DNA from 3 places in the Micromonospora sp. NPDC049089 genome. Region 2 is predicted to be linked to each of the others. Evidence: predicted binding sites of a transcription regulator. Region 2 holds the regulator's gene; each other region holds the start of a gene.
What was found. Region 2 encodes HrcA, which represses chaperone genes, less so after heat shock. Its sites were predicted from a motif close to GGTTNGCACNCTCNNNNNGAGNGTGCNAACC; they were not measured.

Region 1 (4,533 bases), on a different contig from region 2:
GGTGACGTCGGCCTTCTGGCCACCGCCGTCGACGATCGTGGTGTTCTCCTTGTCGACCACGACGCGCCGGGCGGTGCCGAGCACCTCCAGGCCGACCTGGTCGAGCTTGTAGCCCAGCTCCGGGGCGACCAGCTCGGCGCCCGTGGAGATCGCGATGTCCTGGAGCATTGCCTTGCGCCGGTCACCGAAGCCGGGGGCCTTGACCGCGCAGACCTTGAGGGTCTTGCGCAGCGAGTTGACCACCAGGGTGGAGAGCGCCTGGCCGTCCACGTCCTCGGCGATGATCAGCAGGGGCTTGCTGTTCTGCAGGACCTTCTCCAGCAGCGGCAGCAGCTCCTCGATCGCCGAGATCTTCTGGGTGGTGACCAGGATGTACGCGTCCTCAAGGACGGACTCCTGACCCTCCAGGTCGGTGACGAAGTTCGGCGAGATGAAGCCCTTGTCGAACTGGAGACCTTCGGTCACGTCCAGTTCGGTGGTGAGCATCGAGCCTTCCTCGACGGTGATGACACCGTCGCGGCCGACGCGCTCCATCGCCTCGGCGATCAGATCGCCGATCGTGGAGTCCTGCGCGGAGATCGTCGCCACGTTCGCGATCGACTCCTTGCTGGTGACCTCGGCGGCCTTGCCGAGCAGCGCCTCGGAGACCTTCATGGCCGCCGCGTCGATGCCCCGCTTGAGACCGGCCGGGTTGGTCCCGGCGGTCACGTTGCGCAGACCCTCGCGAACCATCGCCTGGGCCAGCACTGTCGCGGTGGTGGTGCCGTCGCCGGCGACGTCGTTGGTCTTGGTCGCCACCTCCTTGACCAGCTGCGCGCCAAGGTTCTCGTACGGGTTGGTGAGCTCGATCTCCTTGGCGATGGTCACACCATCGTTGGTGATCGTCGGCGCACCGAATTTCTTGTCCAGGACGACGTTGCGCCCGCGCGGGCCGAGGGTGACCTTGACCGTGTCCGCGAGGGCGTTGACACCGTGCTCCAGCAGGTGCCGGGCGTCGTCCGAGAAGCTCAGGATCTTCGCCATTAATGTCCCTTCGAAGCGCCATTGCCCCGGCCCGGCGAGCCGGACCGGGGCAGTGGCACTGATCGGTTGCTTACTTCTCGATGACCGCGAGGACGTCGCGGGCGGAGAGCACCAGGTACTCCTCGCCGGCGTACTTGACCTCGGTGCCGCCGTACTTCGAGTAAAGGACGGTGTCGCCGACCTGCACGTCAACCGGAACCCGGTTGCCGTTGTCGTCGACGCGCCCCGGGCCCACAGCGAGGACGGTGCCCTCCTGCGGCTTCTCCTTGGCGGTGTCGGGGATCACGATGCCCGACGCCGTGGTGGTCTCAGCCTCGTTCGCCTGGACCACGATGCGGTCCTCGAGCGGCTTGATCGCAACCTTGGTCGCGGTAGTCACGGGCATACCCTCCTGGGGTACTGGTTTCGTTGCTGGCCAGCGGGGCTGACCAGCGTCAATCTGCCTCATGCCACCGGGCGGTGCCGTCGTCGCGGGTGCCGGTCCGCCTGGCGTGCGCACCCGGGTCGCGAGACCCGGAAGCTGGCACCCTCAGGGTGAGAGTGCTAATCGCAGGTTATTCCGTGGCTAGCACTCCGTCAAGGAGAGTGCCAGCGCGTCGCGCCCCGCCAGCCAAGTTTTCCGAGTCGGACGGGACAATGGCCGGGTGGATCTCGATCAGCTGGCGGCGCTGCGTACCCCTGAGGGGTCGGCCGCGCTCACCGCGGCGGCCGACCTGGCCGGCGGTGATCCACTGGTCGCGGCGTCGGCCCTGCGCGCGACCGGGGTGCCGCCGACGTTGGCCGCGGCGGCGTTGACCCAGGCCGAGTTGCGCCACCGGGCGGTGGGCAAGTTCGGCTCGGCCGCCGCTGGGATGTTCCTCACCCGCCCCGGCCTGGAGCAGGCCACCCGCCGGGTGGTCGCCGACCGTCGAGCCGCCCGGTTGCACGCGGCCGGCGTGCGGACCCTGGCCGATCTCGGGTGCGGGCTCGGGGCCGACGCGCTGGCCGCCGCCCGCGCCGGCATCCGGGTGTACGGGGTGGAGGCTGACCCGGTGACCGCGGCGATGGCCGCCGCCAACGCCGAGGCGGCCGGCCTGGCCGAGCTGTTCACCGTCGAGTGCGGCGACGCGACCGGGTTCGACGTGGCAAGGGTCGACGGGGTCTTCTGCGACCCGGCCCGCCGCGCCACCGGCACCGGGCGGCGGATCTTCGACCCGCGCGCCTACTCGCCACCGTGGGACTTCGTCACCGGGTTGGCCGAGCGGGTGCCGCGCACCGTGGTGAAGGTCGCGCCGGGCCTGGACCACGCGCTCATCCCGGCCGGGGCGGAGGCCGAGTGGGTCAGCGTGGACGGCGACCTGGTCGAGGCCGCGCTCTGGTGCGGTGAGCTGGCGGAGGTGCCCCGTCGCGCCACCCTCTACCGCCAACGGGGCGCCGAGGCCCGCAGCCACCAGCTCACCGGCTCGGGTGCCGCCGAGGCGCCGGTCGGGCCGCCGCGTCGCTACCTGTACGACCCGGACCCGGCGGTGGTGCGCGCGCACCTCGTGGCCGAACTGGCCAGCGAACTGGACGCCAACCTGGGCGATCCGAGCATCGCCTACCTCTACGCCGACCAGCCGGTCCGCACCCCGTACGCGCGCTGCCTGGAGATCACCGACGTGTTGCCGTTCTCGCTCAAGCGCCTGCGGGCGCTGCTGCGGGAGCGCCGGGTGGGCCGGGTGGAGATCCTGAAGCGGGGTTCGGCGCTCACCCCGGAGCAGCTCCGGCGGGACCTGCGGCTGGCCGGGGACGCAGCGGCGAGTCTGGTGCTCACCCGGGTCGGCGGCGCACCGACGGTGCTGATCGGCCGGCCGGTCGACTAGCGCCGTCTCGACTAGCGTCTTCGCTGTGGCGGGACAGGGCACGCCGGCAACGGCACTCTTGGTCAAGCGGGGCATCGCGCATCGCACCCATCCGTACCGGGTGGCGCCGGACGCCCCGAACTACGGCGCGTTGGTGGCGGTGGCGCTCGGCGTGGCACCGGAGCGCGTGTTCAAGACTCTGGTGACCGACGTCGACGGCGCGCTCACCGTGGCGGTCGTTCCGGTCACCGGCGAGTTGGATCTGAAGGCTCTCGCGGCTGCGGTCGGCGGCAAGCGGGCGGCGTTGGCCGACCGGGCGGTCGCCGAGCGGGCCACCGGCTACGTACGCGGTGGGATCAGCCCGCTCGGGCAGCGTCGACGGTTGCCCACAGTGCTGGACGAATCCGCGCTGGATCTCCCGACGATCTACGTCTCGGCTGGTCGGCGTGGTCTGCAACTCGAACTGGCCGCGGCGGATCTGGTGGCGCTGACCGACGCCTGTACCGCGCCGTTGCAGACCCACTGACGACAGTCGTTACGTCGACACCCCCGTGGGATACCCGCGGAGTAACAGTCGCGTTGCTGAATTGTTATCGCTCCCAACAAACTATGCACCTGCGCGGTCTTGTGGAGCCGGTGTGACGCGAAATACGTTGCCGGACACAACAAAACAACACCTCCCCCACCTCCGAAAGGACCCTGCACATGCGTAAGGGGATCCTCACCATCGCCGCCGTGGGCCTGCTCACGACCGGCGGCTTGACCGCCTGTGGCGACGACTCCGGCGACAAGGCCGCCTCCGCCAAGACCCCCAAGATCGGCGTGATCCTCCCGGACAGCAAGTCCTCGGCCCGCTGGGAGACCGCGGACCGCCGGTTCCTGGAGGAGGCGTTCAAGGCCGCCGGCGTCCAGTACGACATCCAGAACGCCCAGAACGACAAGACCGCCTTCCAGACCATCGCCGACCAGATGATCACCAGCGGTGTGACCGCTCTGATGATCGTCAACCTGGACTCCGGCACCGGCAAGGCAGTGCTCGACAAGGCCAAGTCGCAGGGCGTCGCCACCATCGACTACGACCGGCTCACCCTCGGCGGCTCCGCCCAGTACTACGTCAGCTTCGACAACGAGACCGTCGGCAAGCTCCAGGGCGAGGGTCTGTCGAAGTGCCTGACCGAGAAGGGCGCCAAGAACCCCGTCGTGGCGTACCTGAACGGCTCCCCCACCGACAACAACGCCACCCTGTTCAAGGCTGGCTACGACTCGGTGCTCAAGCCGAAGTTCGACTCCAAGGAATACGTCAAGGGCCCTGAGGACGCGGTGCCGGCGTGGGACAACGCGCAGGCCGCGACGATCTTCGAGCAGCAGCTCACCACGGCCAACGGCAAGATCGACGGCGTGCTGGCCGCCAACGACGGTCTCGGCAACGCGGCCATCTCGATCCTGAAGAAGAACAAGCTCAACGGCAAGGTGCCGGTGACCGGGCAGGACGCCAGCACCGAGGGCCTGCAGAACATCCTCGCCGGTGACCAGTGCATGACCGTCTACAAGGCGGTCCGGGAAGAGGCCAAGGCCGCCTCCGACCTGGCCATCGCCCTCGCCAAGGGTGAGAAGAAGGACACCGGCCAGACGGTCAAGGACGGTGACCGGGACGTGCCCTCGGTGCTGCTCACCCCGAAGGCCATCTACA
Region 2 (4,533 bases):
GCCCGCGCCGGTCCGCCGACCCGGGCCAGCACCGGCTTCGGGCACTCCCAGAGCGCCGCGAGCACGTCACCCAGCATCCCGGCCGGCACCGTCCCGCTGGCGTACGCCGCAGCGGTCTCCTTCAGGTCCGCGCCGGAGCAGAACACCGGGCCGGTGTGGTCGAGCACGATCACTCGCACCGCCTCGTCGGCGACCGCGTCCGCCAGCCCGGCCAGCAACTGGGTCATCAGGGCGGTGGAGAGGGCGTTGCGGTTGTGCGGGCTGTCGAGGGTGAGGGTGGTCACCCCACGGGCCGTGGCGACCCGCACGAGGACGTCGGGAGAGGTCATGCCGGGCACACTAGTGGCCATGCCCGGCGTCCTTCCAGATGGTGAGACCGTCCCCGTCGACGGATCGTTGCCCGCCACCGCCACCGCGGCGGTCGGCGCGCGCGGCTTCGGCGTGTACGTGCACGTGCCGTTCTGCGCCAGTCGCTGCGGATACTGCGACTTCAACACCTACACCGCGGCCGAACTGGGCGGCGGCTCGAGCCGCGAGGGGTACGCGGACACGGTGCTGGCCGAGCTGAGGCTCGCCGCCCGGGTGCTCGGCGACACTCCGCCGCCCCGGGTCGACACCGTCTTCGTCGGCGGCGGCACGCCGACCCTGCTCCCCGCCGACGACCTGGCCCGCATCCTCGACGGCATCGACAGCACGTGGGGGCTGGCCGCCGACGCCGAGGTGACCACCGAGGCCAACCCCGAATCGGTCACCCCGGAATCGTTGAAGCTGCTGCGGGCCGCCGGCTACACCCGGATCTCGCTGGGCATGCAGTCCGCCTCCCCGGGGGTGCTGGCGATCCTGGACCGCAAACACAGCGCCGGTCGGGCCACCGCCGCCGCCCTGGAGGCGCGCGACGCCGGATTCGAGCACGTCAACCTGGACCTGATCTACGGCACCCCGGGGGAGCGTTCCGAGGACTTCGCCGCCTCGCTGGAGCAGGTCGTCGCCGCCGGGGTGGACCACGTCAGCGCGTACGCCCTGATCGTCGAGGACGGCACCCGGCTCGCCGCCCGGATGCGGCGCGGCGAGCTGGCGTACCCCAGTGACGACGTGGCCGCGGACCGCTACCTGGCCGCGGAGGCCGCGCTCGACGCGGCCGGGCTCTCCTGGTACGAGGTCTCCAACTGGGCCCGGACCGAGGAGGCCCGCTGCCGGCACAACCTGCTCTACTGGACCGGCGCGGACTGGTGGGGGCTGGGGCCGGGGGCGCACAGCCACGTCGGCGGGGTCCGCTGGTGGAACGTGAAGCACCCCTCGGCGTACGCCAAACGGTTGGCCGCCGGGGAGTCTCCCGGCCTGGCCCGGGAGGTGCTCACCGTCGACGAGGCGCACATGGAGGACGTGATGCTCCGGCTGCGGTTGGCCAGCGGTCTCCCGCTGGCGGTGCTCGACGCGGCCGGCAGGGCCGGCGCCGAGCGGGCCCTGGCCGGCGGTTTGCTGGCAGCCGACGACTACGCCGCCGGCCGGGCGGTGCTCACAGTGCGCGGGCGGCTGCTCGCCGACGCGGTCGTCCGCGATCTGCTGCCCTGAGTGGCCCACCGCTCCGGGACCGGGACGGCGGTGAATCGGGCCGGCCGGGGGAGCGGCCGGCCCGGTTCACTTGATGAAGCTGGCAGTCATCGGGTAGCGGTACGGGGTGCCCTCGTTGGCCTTCATGCCGGCGATGATCCCGAACAGGATCTGGATCACCACGACGGCGATGCTGGGCAGGAAGAGCAGGCACCAGCTCACGAAGAGCAGTACGAACGCGATGATCGACCAGAGGATCTGGAAGTTCAGGGCGGCGAGGGCGTGCGCCCGGACGGTCGGCGACTGCTGGCCACGGGCCAGGTAGGCGATCAGCGGGGCAACGAAGCCCAGCGGACCGAAACTGACCAGCGCGCCGAGCGCGCCGCCGAAGTGCGCGACCAACGCCCAGGTCTTGTCCTCGTTGTTGGCGTAGCCACCGCCGGGGCCGCCGTAGGCCCCACCGGCCGGGTAGCCACCGGGCGGGTAGCCGCCGGGCGGGGGATAGCCCCCGGGCGGGGGGTAGCCGCCTGCCGGAGGGTAGCCGCCTGACGGCGGTTGGTCACCGGTGGGCGGCGGATAGCCACCGGGCGGGGGATAGCCGGCCGGGCCGGGCGCCCCGGACAGTGGTGCGGTGGGCGGCTCGGCCGACGGGTACGGCCCGGGGGAGGTGGGCTCCGGCGGGTAGTTGCCGGGGTCGCCCGACCCGGGAGGGCGAGGAGGTTCAGTCATGGATGTCACGGTAGGTGCCGGTGGCAACGCCGCACCAGAGCGACTTCGCCTCCCAGTGCGGGCCGATCGGCCCAACAGGGTGTCGTGGGCCGCACCGAAGGGTGGCCGTTGATCATCGCGTGGGCGGGCCCGCCGACGTAGACTGGCACTCGCTACAGTCGAGTGCCAGGACGGCCCGGCCGGCCCAGAGCGCCGGCGGCCGACGTGCGACAGGAGGTGCGGAGGATGGGTCTCGACGACCGAAAACTCGCCGTGCTCCGCGCCATCGTCGAAGACTACGTCTCCACCCAGGAGCCGGTCGGCAGCAAGGCGCTGGTCGAGCGGCACCAGCTCGGGGTCTCCCCGGCCACGGTCCGCAACGACATGGCCGTGCTGGAGGAGGAGGGCTACATCCGGCAGCCGCACACCAGTGCCGGCCGGGTGCCCACCGACCGCGGCTACCGCCTCTTCGTCGACCGATTGTCCCGGGTCAAACCGCTCAGCCCGGCCGAGCGCCGGGCCATCGAGCGCTTCCTGGTCGGCGCGGTCGACCTCGACGACGTGGTGCACCGCACGGTGCGGTTGCTCGCCCAGCTGACCCGACAGGTCGCCGTCGTGCAGTACCCGAGCCTGGCCCGCTCCTCGGTGCGTCACCTGGAGCTGGTGCCGATCTCCACCACCCGGCTGATGCTCGTCATGATCGCCGACACCGGGCGGGTGGAGCAGCGACTCGTGGAGCTGCCCGGCCCGGTGCCCGCCGACGACGTCACCGACCTGCGCCGACTGATCAACGAGAAGCTCGCCAACGCCCGGCTGTCCGAGACGCCCCCGCTGGTGCAGGCGCTGGTCGAGGAAGCGCCGCCCGGCCTGCGTCCGACCATGACCACGCTCGCCACCGTCCTGCTGGAGACGCTCGTCGAGCGGCACGAGGAGCGGATCGCCCTCGCCGGCACCGCGAACCTCACCCGGGGCGGCCTGCTCGACTTCCAGGGCTCCCTGCGGCCGATCCTCGAAGCTCTGGAGGAGGAGGTCGTGCTGCTCAAGCTCATCGGTGAGACAGAGCCGAGCACGACCCGGGTGCTGATCGGCGACGAGAACGAGTTCGACAACCTGCGAGCCGCCTCGGTGGTCAGCACCGGGTACGGCCCGGGTACCACCATCCTGGGCGGCCTGGGGGTGCTGGGGCCCACCCGGATGGACTACCCCGGCAACATCGCCACGGTCCGCGCCGTGGCACGCTACGTGGGCGAGTTGCTGGCCCAGAACTGATTGGTCAGGGCCGATGCGGCCGGCTGCGGCCGCCGACCGGCGCAACGCGAGACGAACATGAGGACACGGAACGCAGTGGCCAGGGACTACTACGGCATTCTCGGTGTGAGCCGGGAAGCCTCCGATGACGAGATCAAGCGCGCCTACCGCAAGCTGGCGCGCCAGTTCCACCCGGACGTCAATCCGGACCCGGAGGCTCAGGAGAAGTTCAAGGACATCAACGCCGCGTACGAGGTCCTCTCGGACGACCGTAAGCGGCAGATCGTCGACCTGGGTGGTGACCCGCTCGCCCCTGGTGGCGGCGGTGCCGGCGGCCCGGGTGGCCCCGGAGGCGCTGGCCCGTTCGTCGGTTTCCAGGACATCATGGACGCGTTCTTCGGCGGTGCCGGAGGTGGCGCCCGTGGCCCCCGGCCGCGTACCCGCCCTGGGGCCGACGCGATCCTGCGGCTCGAACTCGACCTGCACGAGACGGCCTTCGGCGTGGAGGCCCCGATCACCGTCGACACGGCGGTGCTCTGCACCACCTGCTCCGGCGCCGGCACGGCCGCCGGCACGCACCTGGCGACCTGCGAGGCGTGTGGTGGTCGGGGCGAGGTGCAGTCGGTGCAGCGCACCTTCCTCGGCCAGGTGGTCTCCGCCCGGCCGTGCACCGTGTGCCAGGGCTACGGCACCACCATCCCGCACCCCTGCCCCACCTGCGCCGGCGACGGCCGGGTGCGGACCCGCCGTTCGCTGACCGTCAAGATCCCGGCCGGTGTCGAGGACGGCATGCGGATCCGGCTGGCCCAGCAGGGCGAGGTGGGCCCCGGCGGCGGCACCGCCGGCGACCTCTACGTGGAGATCCACGAGCGCCCGCACGACGTGTACTCCCGCAAGGGCGACGACCTGCACTGCCGGGTCACGGTGCCGATGACGGCGGCGGCGCTGGGCACCCGGCTGACCATCAAGACGCTGGACAGCGAGGAGACCGTCGACGTCAAGGCCGGCACCCAGCCGGCCAGCACG
Region 3 (4,533 bases), on a different contig from region 2:
TGCAGCGCCGAACGCGTCACCTTGGCCGGGTCGATGATGCCCGCGGCCAGCAGGTCGACGTACTCGCCGTTGGCGGCGTTCAGACCGTGACCCGCTTCGAGGTTACGGACCTTCTCCACCACGACGCCGCCCTCAAGGCCGGCGTTGACGGCGATCTGCCGCAGCGGGGCGTCCAGCGCGACCTTGACGATGTTCGCACCGGTCGCCTCGTCGCCGACCAGGTCGAGCTTGTCGAAGGCGGTCTTGCCGGCCTGCACCAGCGCGACGCCACCACCCGGGACGATGCCCTCTTCGACGGCCGCCTTCGCGTTGCGAACGGCGTCCTCGATGCGGTGCTTGCGCTCCTTGAGCTCGACCTCGGTGGCCGCGCCGACCTTGATGACCGCGACGCCGCCGGCCAGCTTGGCCAGCCGCTCCTGCAGCTTCTCGCGGTCGTAGTCGGAGTCGCTCTTGTCGATCTCGGCCCGGATCTGGTTCACCCGGCCCTGGATCTGCTCGGCGTCACCGGCACCGTCGACGATGGTGGTCTCGTCCTTGGTCACCACGACCTTGCGGGCGCGGCCCAGCATGTCGACGCTGGCGGCGTCGAGCTTGAGGCCGACCTCCTCGCTGATGACCTGGCCACCGGCGAGGATGGCGATGTCGGTCAGCATGGCCTTGCGGCGGTCACCGAAGCCCGGCGCCTTGACGGCGACCGACTTGAAGGTGCCACGGACCTTGTTGACCACCAGGGTGGCGAGGGCCTCGCCCTCCAGGTCCTCGGCGATGATCAGCAGCGGCTTGCCCGACTGCATGACCTTCTCCAGGATCGGAAGCAGGTCCTTCACCGACGAGATCTTGCTGTTGGCGATCAGGATGTACGGATCGTCGAAGACGGCCTCCATACGCTCCGGGTCGGTCATGAAGTAGGCCGAGATGTAGCCCTTGTCGAAGCGCATACCCTCGGTGAGCTCCAGCTCCAGCCCGAAGGTGTTGCTCTCCTCGACGGTGATGACGCCTTCCTTGCCGACCTTGTCCATCGCCTCGGCGATGATCTCGCCGACGGTGCTGTCGCCAGCGGAGATGGAGGCGGTGGAGGCGATCTGCTCCTTGGTCTCGACGTCCTTGGCGAGCTTGGACAGCTCCTCCGAGACGCTCGCGACAGCAGCCTCGATGCCCCGCTTCAGGGCCATCGGGTTGGCGCCGGCGGCCACGTTGCGCAGGCCCTCGCGAACCAGGGCCTGGGCCAGGACGGTCGCCGTCGTCGTGCCGTCGCCGGCAACGTCGTCGGTCTTCTTGGCGACCTCCTTGACCAGCTCAGCGCCGATCTTCTCGTACGGGTCCTCGAGCTCGATCTCCTTGGCGATGCTCACACCATCGTTGGTGATGGTGGGGGCACCCCACTTCTTCTCGAGCACGACGTTGCGGCCCTTGGGGCCGAGGGTCACCTTTACGGCGTCGGCGAGCTGGTTCATGCCCCGCTCGAGGCCGCGGCGAGCCTCTTCGTCGAAAGCGATCATCTTGGCCATACGGCGTTGTCCTCCTGGACACTCACGGGCCACCCGAGATGTGTGCCCCGGATGGGCCGCCTGGTGTGCGCACCTAGGGACGTCGCCACCTGGCGACGACGACGTCCTTCGGCCGGGCCGGATAGCCCGCGACGACCGGCCATGTGCTGCCCCGGTGTCTCCACACCGGCACAACCTGGCCCCACCGTCCCGACCGTTGGCACTCACGGTATGCGAGTGCCAATGACTTGTTTAGCACTCTCCCCTGCCGAGTGCAAGCACGATGCCGCCGCTCAGCCGAGTTCCGCAGCCAGTCCGGCGCTGTTCACCGGCGCCTCATGGGCACGCTGCTCGACGTACGTGACCAGCAGACCGACCATCTGCGCGAGATGGGCCGGCAGGGCCAGCACGGCGGTGATCCCGATCACCACCACCGCCCCGGCCGCGGTACCCGCCGAGGAGAACGGGTCCGTTCCGAGCGCGCCGGTGCCGATCCCTTCCAGGGCACCGGGGATCAGCGTGCCGACGATCACGGCAACGGCCACCAGGGCCACCCGTCCGAGCAGCAGGCCGAGTCGGTCGTGGAACATCCGGAACGATCGACCGATCGGGTTGTGCCGTTCGAAGAGATAGACCGGGCCGGCCATGCTCAGCGCGAAGGCCAGGTAGATGCCCGGCAGCACGCAGAAGCAGACACCGACGCCGATGAGCAGACTGACCAGCAGGGTCCACGCCCACAGCCCGAGTGCCCGGCGCAGGCCGTAGCGCAACGCGGACTCCAGGCTGGCCGGCTGACCGGCCGCCTGCTGGGTGATCACCCAGGTGCCGGCAGCCCACCCGACGGCCTGCACCAACCCGACGACCAGGCTGCCGCCGAGCAACAGGACCAGGAGGCTCAGCAGTTCGGCGACGAAATTGTCCGGCAGCGCGGGGGTCGACGTCGATCCGGCCTGGGCGGACCACTTCGCCGACGGGTCCAGCCCGAGGGAGACCACCGAGAGCACCGCCGCGGGCAGCACCTGGGTGAGCAGCATGATCGGCACCAACTGCCGCCAGCCCCGGCGCAGCGCTCCCCCGCACCGGTTGAACCAGCCGCCGATACCCGCGCCGGGTGGCGTGACCAGGGCGTCGTTCGGGTCAACCCCGTAACCGGGCGGATACCAGCCGACCGGCGGCCCCGGGTACCACGGCTGCCCGCCGTAGGGACCCGACCCGGGCGGGTAGCCCCCGGTGGGCGGGAACGCCCAGCCCTGCGATGGCGGGGCCGCACCCCAGGCACCCTGCGCGGGATCCCACCCGGGCGGCGGACCGGCGGGGCCGGAGGACGGGCCAACCGGGGGCGTGCCCGGCCCCCAGCCGGGCGGCGGACCGGCGTGGCCGGAGCTGCCGGCGGGCGAGGACGGGTCCGGCTCCCCCGACCCGGAGGACGGAGTGTGCGGGGGTGGCTGGTCGGTCATGAACGCTCCTCAGCATCGGCTGGAACGGTTCACGATCTTCCCGGGTGCACGCCAGTGCCGCAGCCCCGACTCACGGGGCCGATCGGCCAGGAAGCTCAGTCGATGACGCGTACGTGCTCTGCCTGTGGGCCCTTCTGGCCCTGGGTGATCTCGAACTCGACCCGCTGACCGTCGTCCAGCGCCTTGTAACCGTCCATCTCGATCGCGGAGAAGTGGACAAAAACGTCCTGCCCGCCGTCGACGGCGATGAAGCCGTAGCCCTTTTCGGCGTTGAACCACTTCACGGAGCCCTGTGCCACTGTGCACTTCCCTCACTCTGCCCGGCGTTGCCTGACTCGGCGCACGGCACGGCCGGACGCCCCGGACCACCGACTCAGCGATCGATGACCGCCATTGAAGAAGGTGACCGAAATCGCACGCTACACGAGGACTGACGGCCGCGCACTGCCACAAAACAGACACACTCCGAGGCGCACCGGCCGCGCTGATCGGCCGGGTTCCCGAGCCACCAAATTCGCCCGCGTCATTGCGAAATGGAGGGACGGTCGCCGGGCGACCCCGAGATGACGGCGATCGGGCCCAGCTCGCGAAACGCCACCCCTGCCCTGTGGTAGGCATGCGGACATGACCACCGACATGGGCCCGCCGGCAGTGCGGCTCGCGGAGATCCGCCGGGTCCGGCCGGAGGACGCCGCCCGGATGCGGGCGCTGCGCCTGGAGATGCTGGCCGACGCGCCGTTGGCCTTCCTGGAGACCCTGGCGGACGCGGCGGCCCGACCGCACAACGAGTTCGCCGCCCGGGTCGCGTACACCTCGGCCGGTGCCGGTAACGCGCAGTTCGTCGCCGACCCGGGCGGCCGGCTGGTCGGGCACGCCGGTGGTACGACCCACCCGAACGAACCGGGACTGACCGTGATCTACGCCGTGTACGTCACGCCGACCTGGCGCGGCAGTGGCCTGCTCGGCGAGCTGATCGACGGGGTGGCCGCCTGGTCGCGGGCCTGTGGCCGGCCGGAACTGCTGCTGGAGGTGGTGGTCGGCAACGACCGCGCCTACCGCGCCTACCAGCGCCTGGGCTTCAAGGACACCGGGGTACGGGTCCCCCACCCGAACATCCCAGCCCTAACCGAGCTACAGATGCGCCGAACAGCCTAAAACCAAACTCATCCCAAGGCAGAACCACCCTGATGCCCCCCAAAAAACCGGAAGCGTAAGCGACAACCGTGTCCACGTCAGGGTTTCCGGGGCAGCCCGACCCGCGCAGGGATCAAGCCTGACCGCCCGAAGCGGGTCGGGCTGCCCCGGAAACCCCCACCGCAACTAAAGATCAAACATGACGCCGCGACTGCACGATCCGGAACCGGTTCGCCACATAAGCCCCGTCGGTCAGCGCCGAGTTGGCCGCCGCGTTGGCTCCACTGCCGTGGAAGTCGGAGAACGCCGCCGACTGGTTCACGAAGACACCGCCGGTGAGGTTGCAGGACAGGTGCACCCCGACCTCGACCGCCACCGCCTCGGTTGCGTCCAGCACTGCCTCGTCGGTCGAGTAGACACCGGCGGTGAGCGCGCCCTTCTCGCCGACCGTCCGG

Region 1: the regulator HrcA is predicted to act here: its motif matches at 1,542-1,572, upstream of groES (co-chaperone GroES).
Region 3: the regulator HrcA is predicted to act here: its motif matches at 1,703-1,733, upstream of groL (chaperonin GroEL).

What each region holds. Positions count from the first base shown of each region.
Region 1 is NZ_JBEZEH010000217.1:7,230-11,762, reverse strand. Features, by position in the region: partial or broken gene groL (chaperonin GroEL) at 1-1,023, opposite strand, end outside; gene groES (co-chaperone GroES) at 1,094-1,408, opposite strand; gene AB0B48_RS28165 (methyltransferase domain-containing protein) at 1,668-2,864, shown strand; gene ybaK (Cys-tRNA(Pro) deacylase) at 2,890-3,369, shown strand; gene AB0B48_RS28155 (substrate-binding domain-containing protein) at 3,549-4,533, shown strand, end outside.
Region 2 is NZ_JBEZEH010000149.1:13,166-17,698, reverse strand. Features, by position in the region: gene AB0B48_RS23305 (enoyl-CoA hydratase-related protein) at 1-329, opposite strand, end outside; gene hemW (radical SAM family heme chaperone HemW) at 349-1,572, shown strand; gene AB0B48_RS23295 (DUF4870 domain-containing protein) at 1,639-2,280, opposite strand; gene hrcA (heat-inducible transcriptional repressor HrcA) at 2,506-3,528, shown strand; gene dnaJ (molecular chaperone DnaJ) at 3,604-4,533, shown strand, end outside.
Region 3 is NZ_JBEZEH010000002.1:86,385-90,917, reverse strand. Features, by position in the region: gene groL (chaperonin GroEL) at 1-1,508, opposite strand, end outside; gene AB0B48_RS01000 (hypothetical protein) at 1,781-2,944, opposite strand; gene AB0B48_RS00995 (cold-shock protein) at 3,040-3,243, opposite strand; gene AB0B48_RS00990 (GNAT family N-acetyltransferase) at 3,569-4,099, shown strand; gene paaN (phenylacetic acid degradation protein PaaN) at 4,272-4,533, opposite strand, start outside.